One region of the Saccharopolyspora hordei genome, then DNA from elsewhere that is predicted to be linked to it. Evidence: riboswitches for the same ligand, from Rfam matches in the RefSeq annotation. Region 1 holds a riboswitch; each other region holds the start of a gene.
The links. A riboswitch is a leader RNA that binds a small molecule or an ion and turns the genes downstream of it on or off. The one in region 1 is predicted to bind cobalamin.
Positions count from the first base shown of each region.

Region 1 (3,265 bases):
GTGCTCCAGCATCGTTCGGAATGACCTGGACTTCGAGCTTCGCTGGCCCCCTGACTTCGAGCAGGAAGCGGAGCTGCTCGCGCATGACCTCCGGCCCGCCGACCATGCGCCGGATCGCGCCCTCGCTCACGACTGCCAGCAGGCGAGTTTGACCACCGTGCAGGAGCCTCGTTTGCCGCTCCGCTCGGACCTTCACTTGGCGGTCGCGTTCTTCGCCGGAGAGTTCAGGGTTCAGCGCCTCGATGATCGCGGTTGTGTAGGACTCCGTTTGGAGCAGACCTGGGATGAGCTCCGTTTCGAAGGTTCGGATCTCCACTGCGGCTGATTCCAGACCGACGTAACGCCGGAACCATCGCGGCACTGCACCGCGGCAGGCCTGCCACCAGCCACGCTGATTTGCGCCCTTCGCAAGGGTTTTGATCTCGTCGATGTCCTCCTGCGACGCCTCGTAGAACCGCAGCAAGGCGTCGAGCTCGGCCCGTTTGGTCGGCACGTCCCCGAGCTCGATCTTTCTGATCTTCGACTTTGCGGGGGGGCGTGGCAGGTGCAGCGGCTTGCGCCGGAGTCGGAGTGGATCCGCGAGGACACCTGCATGGACTGCTGGCGGCGGATCAGCGCCCGGTGGTCGTGAGTGCAAAGACCGGCTGGAGCCGGTTTACGCACTCACGACACCTGACCTGCACAAGCACGACCTTCAGCGAACAAGGGGTGACCAGGGATGTTCTGGCTTCAGGTGAGCACGCTGGTGCTTGTCAACGTGCTGATCGCGAGCATGCTGCTGATCCCCCCGCTGCGGGCGCAGCACGGCGGTGCTGGTGATGGGGCGCTGAACGTCTGGCAGCTGATCGAGGAGGTCGAGACCGAGCGACAACGCGAAGCCGCCTCCACCGGCCGTCACCGCCTCCGGTCGGACCCCTGAACTGGTCCGGTGCCCGATTGCCCCCGACCTCGCGGGCACCGGACCTCCCCGGTGGGCCGGGCGTCGCCCCTCCCCGCGCCCGGCCCACCACCCCACGCTGGGTACGAATTGCGCGATGTGGCGCTGGAGGCGCTGGGTGAGAACGGGCGGACGAACTCAGCGGCACCGTCGAAGAACGCAATTGGCCTCTCGATTTCCCCGCTGTACGTGATCTCGGCCGTTCGGGTGTGGGGCGGATCTCAGCGCGGCGTAGATCGACTTCACCGGCCGTGGCCGGGGGCCGGACGTCGGACGGGCCTTGCCAACGGGGTCCTGGTCGATAGCCTTGGCCGTGCTGGTGGTTCGTCCGCCCCCTGCGGGGGGTGGGCGAGGCAAGAGGGAACCCGGTGCGAATCCGGGACTGCCCCGCAGCGGTGAGCGGGAACGACCGCCGTCATCGAGCACTGGGCCGGAGGGCCTGGGAAGCGACGGCCAGTAGGAGCCTCCGAGCAGGAGAACGCCCGCGAGTCCGAAGACCTGCCACCGGTGCGCCCGCCGACCGGTGGGCGCGGTCCGAGGTCTCGCGGGAGGACCTGGCCGACGAGCGGCTGCTGCCTGCCCGCTGGCCCGCGCCCGCACGACCTCGGCACACCTGATGTCGAGCTCGCGAGGTGAGGGACTTGACCGGCAAGATCGGATCGACCGCGCTCGGATATCCCCGGATCGGGCCGAAGCGGGAGCTGAAGCGCGCGCTGGAGAGCTACTGGGCCGACCGCTCCACCGAAGCGGAACTGCGCGAAACCGCCCGGGAGTTGCGCATCGACACCTGGCGGCAGCTGCGCGACGCCGGGCTGGACTCGGTGCCCGGCAACACGTTCTCCTACTACGACCAGGTGCTCGACACCGCGGTCACCTTCGGCGCGGTGCCGCCGCGCTACGCCGAACTGGGGCTCGGGCCGCTGGACACCTACTTCGCGATGGCGCGCGGCGCTTCCGCGGTGCCGCCGCTGGAGATGACGAAGTGGTTCGACACCAACTACCACTACCTGGTGCCGGAGATCGGCCCGGACACGCGGTTCTCGCTGGCCGACCGCACGCCCGTCGAGCAGTACCGCGAGGCGCTGGAGGCCGGGGTGACCACGCGCCCGGTGCTGGTCGGTCCGCTGACCTTCCTGCTGCTGGCCAAACCGGCGCCGGGCGCGCCGGAACCCTTCCGCCCGTTGGACAAGCTGCCCGAACTGCTCGACGCCTACGCCGAGCTGCTGCGCGAGCTGCACCGCGCCGGGGCCGAGTGGGTGCAGCTCGACGAGCCCGCCTTCGCCGCGGACCGCACGCCTGAGCAGCTGCAGGCGCTCGGCGACGCCTACCGGCAGCTGGGCGGGTTGTCCGCGCGGCCGGAACTGCTGGTGGCGGGGTACTTCGGCGACTTCGGCGAGGCGCTGCGGGTGCTGGCGGCCACCCCGGTGGAGGCGATCGGCGCGGACCTGGTGACCGAGCCGTCCGCTGTGGATTCGCTGTCCGGGGTGCCGGGGCTGCGGGACAAGACGCTGGTGGCCGGGCTCGTGGACGGGCGCAACGTCTGGCGCACCGACCTGGACCGCGCGCTCACCACGGCGGCCACGCTGCTGGGGCTGGCCGGAGAGGTCGCCGTGAGCACCTCGTGCTCGCTGCTGCACGTGCCCTACGACGTCGAGACCGAGGACATCGACCCGCAGATCAAGTCCTGGCTGGCCTTCGCCGCGCAGAAGGTCCGCGAGGTCGTCGTGCTCGGGCGCGCGCTGAAGGACGGCCGGGACTCGGTGGCCGACGAGCTCGACGCTGCCCGCGCCGCCATCGCCGACCGGGCCGGGGCGGCGCGCGTGCGCAACAACCGCGTCCGCGCCCGGCTCGATTCGCTGCGACCCGAGCACTCGCAGCGCGGCGACTACCGGAAGCGGCGGGAGGCGCAGCAGAAGTCCCTGAAGCTGCCGCCGCTGCCCACCACGACGATCGGTTCGTTCCCGCAGACCAGCGACGTCCGCAAGGCGCGCGCGGCGTTCCGGGCCGGGCGCATCGACCGGGCCAGCTACCACCAGCGGATGCGCGACGAGATCCGGCGCGTGGTCGAGCTGCAGGAAGCGATCGGGCTCGACGTGCTGGTGCACGGCGAACCGGAGCGCAACGACATGGTGCAGTACTTCGCCGAGCACCTGGACGGGTTCATCAGCACCGCGAACGGCTGGGTGCAGTCCTACGGGTCCCGGTGCGTGCGGCCGCCGATCCTCTACGGCGACGTGTTCCGGCCCGCACCGATGACGGTGGAGTGGGCGACCTGCGCGCAGAAGCTCACCGCGAAGCCGGTCAAGGGCATGCTCACCGGGCCGGTCA
Region 1 covers NZ_JACCFJ010000001.1:5,780,027-5,783,291, reverse strand. Annotated here, with positions in the region: gene HNR68_RS26425 (DUF5753 domain-containing protein) at 1-493, opposite strand, end outside; gene HNR68_RS26420 (hypothetical protein) at 734-919, shown strand; cobalamin riboswitch at 1,241-1,457, shown strand; gene metE (5-methyltetrahydropteroyltriglutamate--homocysteine S-methyltransferase) at 1,579-3,265, shown strand, end outside.

Region 2 (3,265 bases), 3.5 Mb from region 1:
AGCCGCCGGTCACGAACGCCCCGGCGGCCAGCCGGCGGCACGCGTCCGCCGCTTCGGCCGGGCCGATCCAGTGCACCTCGTCGAAGACGTTGTAGGCGACGTTGCCCGGGTGGATGCTGCTGCCCAGGCCGCGCATCAGCCGGTGCCCGGCGGGCTGGCCGAACACCGTGGAGCCGACCGAGTCGACGCCCACGACCTTGACGTCCGGCCAGCGCTCCCGCACCACCGGGGCGATGCCGGCGCTGTGCCCGCCGGTGCCGACGCTGCACACCACCGCGTCGAGGTGGTCGAACTGGCGGGTCAGCTCGCGGCCCAGGGACGAGTAGCCGGCCGGGTTGTCCGGGTTGCCGTACTGGTCCGGCCAGTACGCACCGGGGATCTGCGCGAGCAGCTCGGTCACCCGCTCCTTGCGGGCCCGCTGCCAGCCGCCGACCGGGTGCGGCTCCGTGACGAGCTCGACCCGCGCGCCGTGGGCGCGCAGCATCGCCCGCGTCATGTCGTCCAGCTCGCGGTCGGCCACGACGACCACCGGGTGGCCCAGCGCCGCGCCGACGCAGGCCAGGCCGATGCCGAGCGTCCCGCTGGTCGACTCCACGATCGTGCCGCCGGGCTGCAGCTCACCGCGGCTGCGGGCGCCCTGGACCATCGACAGCGCGGCCCGCGCCTTCATGCCGCCGGGGGTGAAACCCTCGAGCTTCGCCCAGAAACCGGGGTGCTCGCCGGGGAGCGGGGTGTCGATGCGCAGCACCGGGGTGCCGCCGATGAGGTCCAGCACCGAGCGGCACTTCGGGCCGCCGCTGAGGTCGGTGGCGGTCACGGCAGCTCACCCGCCGCGCTGTAGTGGTGGATGTCCGTGCTCTCCCCGCTCAGCCAGAAGAACGGGTAGGGCTCGGCGGACAGCGCGTGGACCTGCGCGCCGAGCATCTCCCGGAGCACGGCGGCACCGGTCTGCGCGAACAGCACCAGCGGCAGCCCGCGCTCGGCGCACAGCGCGGCGATCTCGTCGAACGTGCCGTTGCCGAGCACCATGCCGGACGCCAGCACCGCCTGGGCACCGGCGATCGCGGCCCGGTGGTCGCGCAGCACCTCCTCGCCCCACTCGGTGCGCCCGCCCTTGAGGTCGCACGGGACGGGGTGGGCGCCGCGCTCGCGCAGGGCGGCGAGCAGCGAGTTCACCACGCCGATCACCGCGACGGTGCCGCCGTCGGCGACCGGGACGAGCTCGGCGACGGCGCGGGCGCGGGCCATCGACTTCTCCAGCGAGGTCCCGGCCGGGATCCGCACCGTCCGGGCGGCCGGGTGCTGGGCGTGCGGGACGCGGTCGGCCAGGTGGGCGTCGAGCGCGGCGACCCGGACCGCCGGGTCCTCGTGCTCCAGCAGGTCGGCGACGCTGCGGCCGACCAGGTCGTGCACGGCACCGGGATCGACCTGGCCGGGTTCCACCGCGCAGGAGCCGACCGCGCCGCCGATGCGCACGCTGAGCACGGTGTTGGCGTAGCCGGAGCCCCGGCCGACGTGGTGCGCACCCTGGACGGTGAGGAAGACGACCGAGGCCCGCACGTCGGGCAGGGACGGGTCGGTGGCGCGGACCCGCTCGACCACTGCGCGCAGGGCCGAGTGCGAGGTCCGGGCCGTGGGGAGTGGGGCTGGAAGCACGCGAGGTCTCCACACGGGTCAGCGGTCGGCGCGGCGGACCCGCACCGACCGAGGGGCTGGTTGGCTCAGACCTGGTTCCCTGGCGTCAGGGTGTGGAGCGCTGCGCAGTGCTGGGCGGCGTCGGGCCGCCGGGCTGCAGTGGAACGCGCTGCGGCACGTCGATGACCTCCTCCGGGGCTCCGCGACCCCGTGCGGTTCGGCACGACGGCGTCAGTCTCCTGACTCACGGATCGACGCCGCTCGCCTGCCTTCCCACCGCAGAGCGGCAGTGGCGCGGGTGACGAGCGACTCCCCGTTCACAGTGGCGGGACCGTGCCGGACTCTCACCGGCTTCCTGCGCACCGTCGCGTGGACTCCTGATCGACGGTTCCAGCGCGCGGGCGGGGTGTCAAGGTGATCCCGGCGCAGATCACTCCCGCGCTGGGGTCCACTTCGGACAGATCAGGGGCGGCGGCGCTCCAGCAGGACGGTGTCCCGCCACGCCCCGTGGTGCCGGCCGATGCGCTCGCGGACGCCGACCACGCGGAACCCCGCGGCGCGGTGCAGCAGCAGGCTGGCCCGGTTCTCCGGGAAGATCGAGGTCTGCAGCGTCCACAGGCCACCGGCGTCGGCGGCCGCGACCTGCCGGCGCAGCAGGGCCTTCCCCACACCCCGGCCGCGGACGTCCGCGCCGACGTAGAGCGAGGTCTCGACGACACCGGCGTAGCACTCGCGCGCCGAGACCGGGGTCGCGGCCGCCCACCCGGCGACCGCGCCGTCGACCTCGGCGACCCAGCGGTGGTCCGCGAGCCACGTGGCCTCCAGGACCTCGCGGGGCGGCACCTCGGTCTCGAACGTGGCGTTGCCGGTGGCGATGCCCTCACCGTAGGTGCGGCGCACCGCGGGCCAGTCCTCCTCCCGCAGGGCGCGCACCACGACGTCACCGGGCACGTCGTCCGAACGGTCCGGAACGGCCAGCAGCCCCAGGACGGTCTCCGCCGGGTGCGGCAGCCCGGCGCGGCGAGCGGTACCGGTCACGACGGCCGCATCCACCTCGACGAACCCGTTGTCGGCCAGCGTGCGGACGTGGTGGGCGCAGGTGTCCTGGCTGACGCCCACAAGCTCGGCCAGCTCGTCGACGGTGGCCGGTCCGGCGGCCACCGCGTGCAGCAGCCGCACCCGCACCGGGTCGGCCAGGCAGGCGTACCGCTCGGCGCAGTCCACCGCCACGTCCTCGGGGAGCGGGATCGGGTCGGCGCGCACCCGCCCAGTGTGCACCAGGCACCCCGGCCGGCGGCGTTTGACCTTCGAGCTGCTCGAAGGTCCAGGATCCTGCCCATGGACGACACCTCGCTGAGCATCGGTTCCTTCGCGCGGCAGACCGGGTTGACGCCGAGCGCGCTGCGGTTCTACGACGACTGCGGCGTGCTGCCGCCCGCGCACGTCGACGAGGCGACCGGGTACCGCTACTACTCCCCCACCCAGGTGTCGCGCGCGGTCCTGCTGCGGCGGCTGCGAACGGCCGGGGTGCCGCTGGCCGAGGTCGGCGTGGTGCTCGACGGGCCCGCCGAACAGGCGCGTGCCGTGCTCACCGCCCACGCCCGGCGGGCGCAGGACGCGGCAGCGGCCA
Region 2 covers NZ_JACCFJ010000001.1:2,327,524-2,330,788, reverse strand. Annotated here, with positions in the region: gene HNR68_RS10895 (pyridoxal-phosphate dependent enzyme) at 1-817, opposite strand, end outside; gene HNR68_RS10890 (Rossmann-like domain-containing protein) at 814-1,656, opposite strand; cobalamin riboswitch at 1,846-2,017, opposite strand; gene HNR68_RS10885 (GNAT family N-acetyltransferase) at 2,098-2,898, opposite strand; gene HNR68_RS10880 (DNA polymerase III subunit beta family protein) at 2,974-3,265, shown strand, end outside.
Region 2: another riboswitch for cobalamin. It lies ahead of HNR68_RS10890 (Rossmann-like domain-containing protein); the one in region 1 lies ahead of metE (5-methyltetrahydropteroyltriglutamate--homocysteine S-methyltransferase).

Region 3 (3,265 bases), 2.8 Mb from region 1:
CCGCACCGCTGCGCACCCGTTCCGCCAGGAACGTCGTGACGGGCAGCGACGCGGTCCGGGTGAGGGCGGCGACGCCGTGGGTGCGGATGTCGGAGAAGTACGTCTCCGCCGGGCCGATCCGCGGGGCGACCCGCAGCCCGATCTCGGACAGCTGCTGGGCGATGAGCGTCGCCGCCGATTCGAAGCAGGGGTCGACAGAGCTGGTGAGCAGGTCGACCGCGAGCCCTTCGGCCCCGGCCTCGCGCACCAGCGCCCGGGCGCGGTCGACGTCGCGCTCGCGCTGCGGGAGGTCCGGCGGGTAGTGCTCCAGGCCCTTGCCGAACAGGTCGTTGCCGACCTGCCCGTGCCCGTTCAGCGCGACCGCGACCAGCGCGTCGCGGTCCACACCGGACAGCGCGGCCCGCACCAGGCGCGGGTCGTGGAACGGGGGCCGGTCGACCTTGAGCGCCACGGCCTGCATGGTGCCGTGCGGCGCGGCGAGCAGCTCGGCCCGGCTGTCGCCCTGCACCAGCGCCGCGGAGTGCGCGCTGATGTCGTGCACGTAGTGCACCTGGCCGGACAGCAGCGCGGCGACGCGCGCGCTCTCGTCGTTGATCGGCACGAACTCCAGCTCGTCCAGCGTCGGCCTCCCGGCCCAGTGCCCGTCGAACCGGGTGAAGACGGCGGGCCGACCCGGCTGGAAGGAGACGAACCGGAACGGCCCGGAGCCGACCGGGGCGGTGAACTCGGTGGTGCCGGCCGGGACGATCTCGGTGGCCGGGGCGCCCCACGCCGAGGGGAACTCGAAGTTCGGGGCGCGCAGCACGAGTTCAAGCTCGGTGGCCGAGCGGGCCCGGCTGGCCGCGAAGTCCACGTCGAGGAACTGCTTGCGCGCCGGTGATGCCGTGGCGGGGTCGGCGATGCGGCGGTAGCTGTAGAGCACGTCCTCGGCGGTGACCGGGCGGCCGTCGTGGAAGCGGGCCTCGCGCAGGCGGATCGACCACCGCGTCCCGGTGGCGTCCGGCTCCCACCACTCGGCCAGCCGCGGCACGACGCTCATGTCGTCGGCGTAGCCGACCAGCGTGTCGAACAGCGCCTTCGCCCGGGCCTGGTCGACGAACAGCGAGCTGGTGTGCGGGTCGAGCGACTCCTCCCCGCCGCCGATCGGGAACGCCGCGCGCAACCGCCCGTCCGGTCCGCTCGCGGCACCACCGCAGGCGGTGAGCGAGGCGGCCGTGAGCGTGCCCAGGGCGCCCTTGAGCAGCGTGCGCCGGGTGACGGTGGTCATCGCTCCCCCTCCTCGGGCCGCACCTGGTCCGGGTCGGCGGCGCGGCGGTCGCGCGTGGTCAGGACACGGTGGACGGTCGTTCCCCGGCCGCGCCGCACGGCTGGGCGCAGCGGGGGCGGGGTGGGCTGGACGAGAGGCACAGGAGTTCTCCACGGATGGCGAGCGGGTCCGAGCGCACTGGGGCCTCGGCCGGGCACGGGCGCGGTCCGTCCGCAGTGGACGACCCACGGCGGGGAAGGCGTGCTGGTGCTACGTGGTGGGCAGCGTGGGGTGGTGCCAGCTGTGCCGGACGGCGAGATCGTGAGCAGCGCGCCGCTGCATGTTCCGCGTACCTCCTCCGGGGCTCCGCGACCCCGTGCGAATCGGCACGACGGCGTCAGTCTCCTGACTCGTGGATCGTCGCTGCGCGCCTGCCTTCCCACCGCGGCAGCGGCAGTGGCGCACGTGGCGGCAGCTCCCCACTCACAGTGGCGGGACCGTGCCGGATTCGCACCGGCTTCCTGCGCACCGTCGCATGAACTCCAGCGGCGACGGTGGCACCGGCGGGGACGGGTGTCAAGGGCGGTGGACGGAGATCACGCGCACCCCTGCCGGGCCAGTGCGCCGGGCGGCGGTGCCGACCTCTACCATCCGGAGGGTGGCCGCCTACGACTTCGACGCCTTCGAGCACCTGGACCCCTCGTCCCTGCCGCTGCGCCAGCAGCGGATCCTGGCCGCCATCCAGGACTTCGTGACCAGGCACGGGTACTCGCCGAGCACCCGGCAGATCGGCGACGCGGTGGGCCTGCGCTCGACCTCGTCGGTGTCGAAGCACCTGAACGCGTTGGAGGAGAAGGGGTTCCTGCGCCGCAGCCCGTCGGTGTCCCGCCCCATCGACGTGCGCGCGTTCCTCCAGCCGTCGGCGGTCCGCGAGGGCGACTCGGTGCCGGTGCCCGTGGTCGGCGACATCGCCGCCGGCACCCCGATCACCGCGGACGAGCACCTCGACGAGGTGATCGACCTGCCCCGCGAGCTCACCGGCCGGGGCACCGTGTTCGGGCTGCGGGTGCGCGGTGACTCGATGGTCGACGCGGCCATCTGCGACGGCGACATCGTGGTGGTGCGCCAGCAGCAGGAGGCCCACTCGGGGCAGATCGTCGCCGCGATGATCGACGACGAGGCGACGGTGAAGGTCTACCGCCGCCGCGGCGGTCACGTCCTGCTCGAACCCCGCAACCCGGCCTACGAGGTCATCGACGGTGACGACGCGGTCGTCCTCGGGGTGGTCGTCTCGGTCCTCCGCAGCGTCTGAGGTCCCGTCGGCGCGCTAGTCGCGGTCCAGCGCCGGGCGCTTGGGGTCGAAGGTCCAGCCCGGGACGAGGTGCTGCATCGCCGCCGCGTCGTCGCGGGACCCGAGGCCGTGCTCCAGGTGGAGCTGGTGGGCCGCTTCGACGCGGTCGAGGTCCAGCTCGACGCCCAGGCCGGGGCGGTCGGGCACCTCGATGCGCCCGTCGGTGATGCGCAGCGGCTCCCGGGCGATGCGCTGGCCGTCCTGCCAGATCCAGTGCGTGTCGATCGCGGTGATCTCGCCGGGCGCGGCCGCGGCGACGTGGGTGAACATCGCCAGCGACACGTCGAAGTGGTTGTTGGAGTGCGAACCCCAGGTCAGGCCCCAGTCGTGGCAGAGCTGCGCCACCCGCACCGACCCGCTCATCGTCCAGAAGTGCGGGTCGGCCAGCGGGATGTCCACCGCGTCGGCGCGCACCGCGTGGTGCAGCTGCCGCCAGTCCGTGGCGACCATGTTGGTGGCGGTGCGCAGCCCCGTCGCGCGGCGGAACTCCGCCATCGTCTCGCGACCCGAGCAGCCGGCCTCGGCGCCGCACGGGTCTTCGGCGTAGGCGAGGACGTCGCGCAGCGCGCGGCCGAGGTCGATCGCGGTGGCCAGCGGCCACGCGCCGTTGGGGTCGAGGGTGATCCGCGCGTCGGGGAACCGCCGCGCCAGCGCGGTGACCGCCTCGG
Region 3 covers NZ_JACCFJ010000001.1:3,009,784-3,013,048, forward strand. Annotated here, with positions in the region: gene HNR68_RS14025 (ABC transporter substrate-binding protein) at 1-1,267, opposite strand, end outside; cobalamin riboswitch at 1,623-1,794, opposite strand; gene lexA (transcriptional repressor LexA) at 1,905-2,558, shown strand; gene HNR68_RS14035 (enolase C-terminal domain-like protein) at 2,574-3,265, opposite strand, start outside.
Region 3: another riboswitch for cobalamin. It lies ahead of HNR68_RS14025 (ABC transporter substrate-binding protein); the one in region 1 lies ahead of metE (5-methyltetrahydropteroyltriglutamate--homocysteine S-methyltransferase).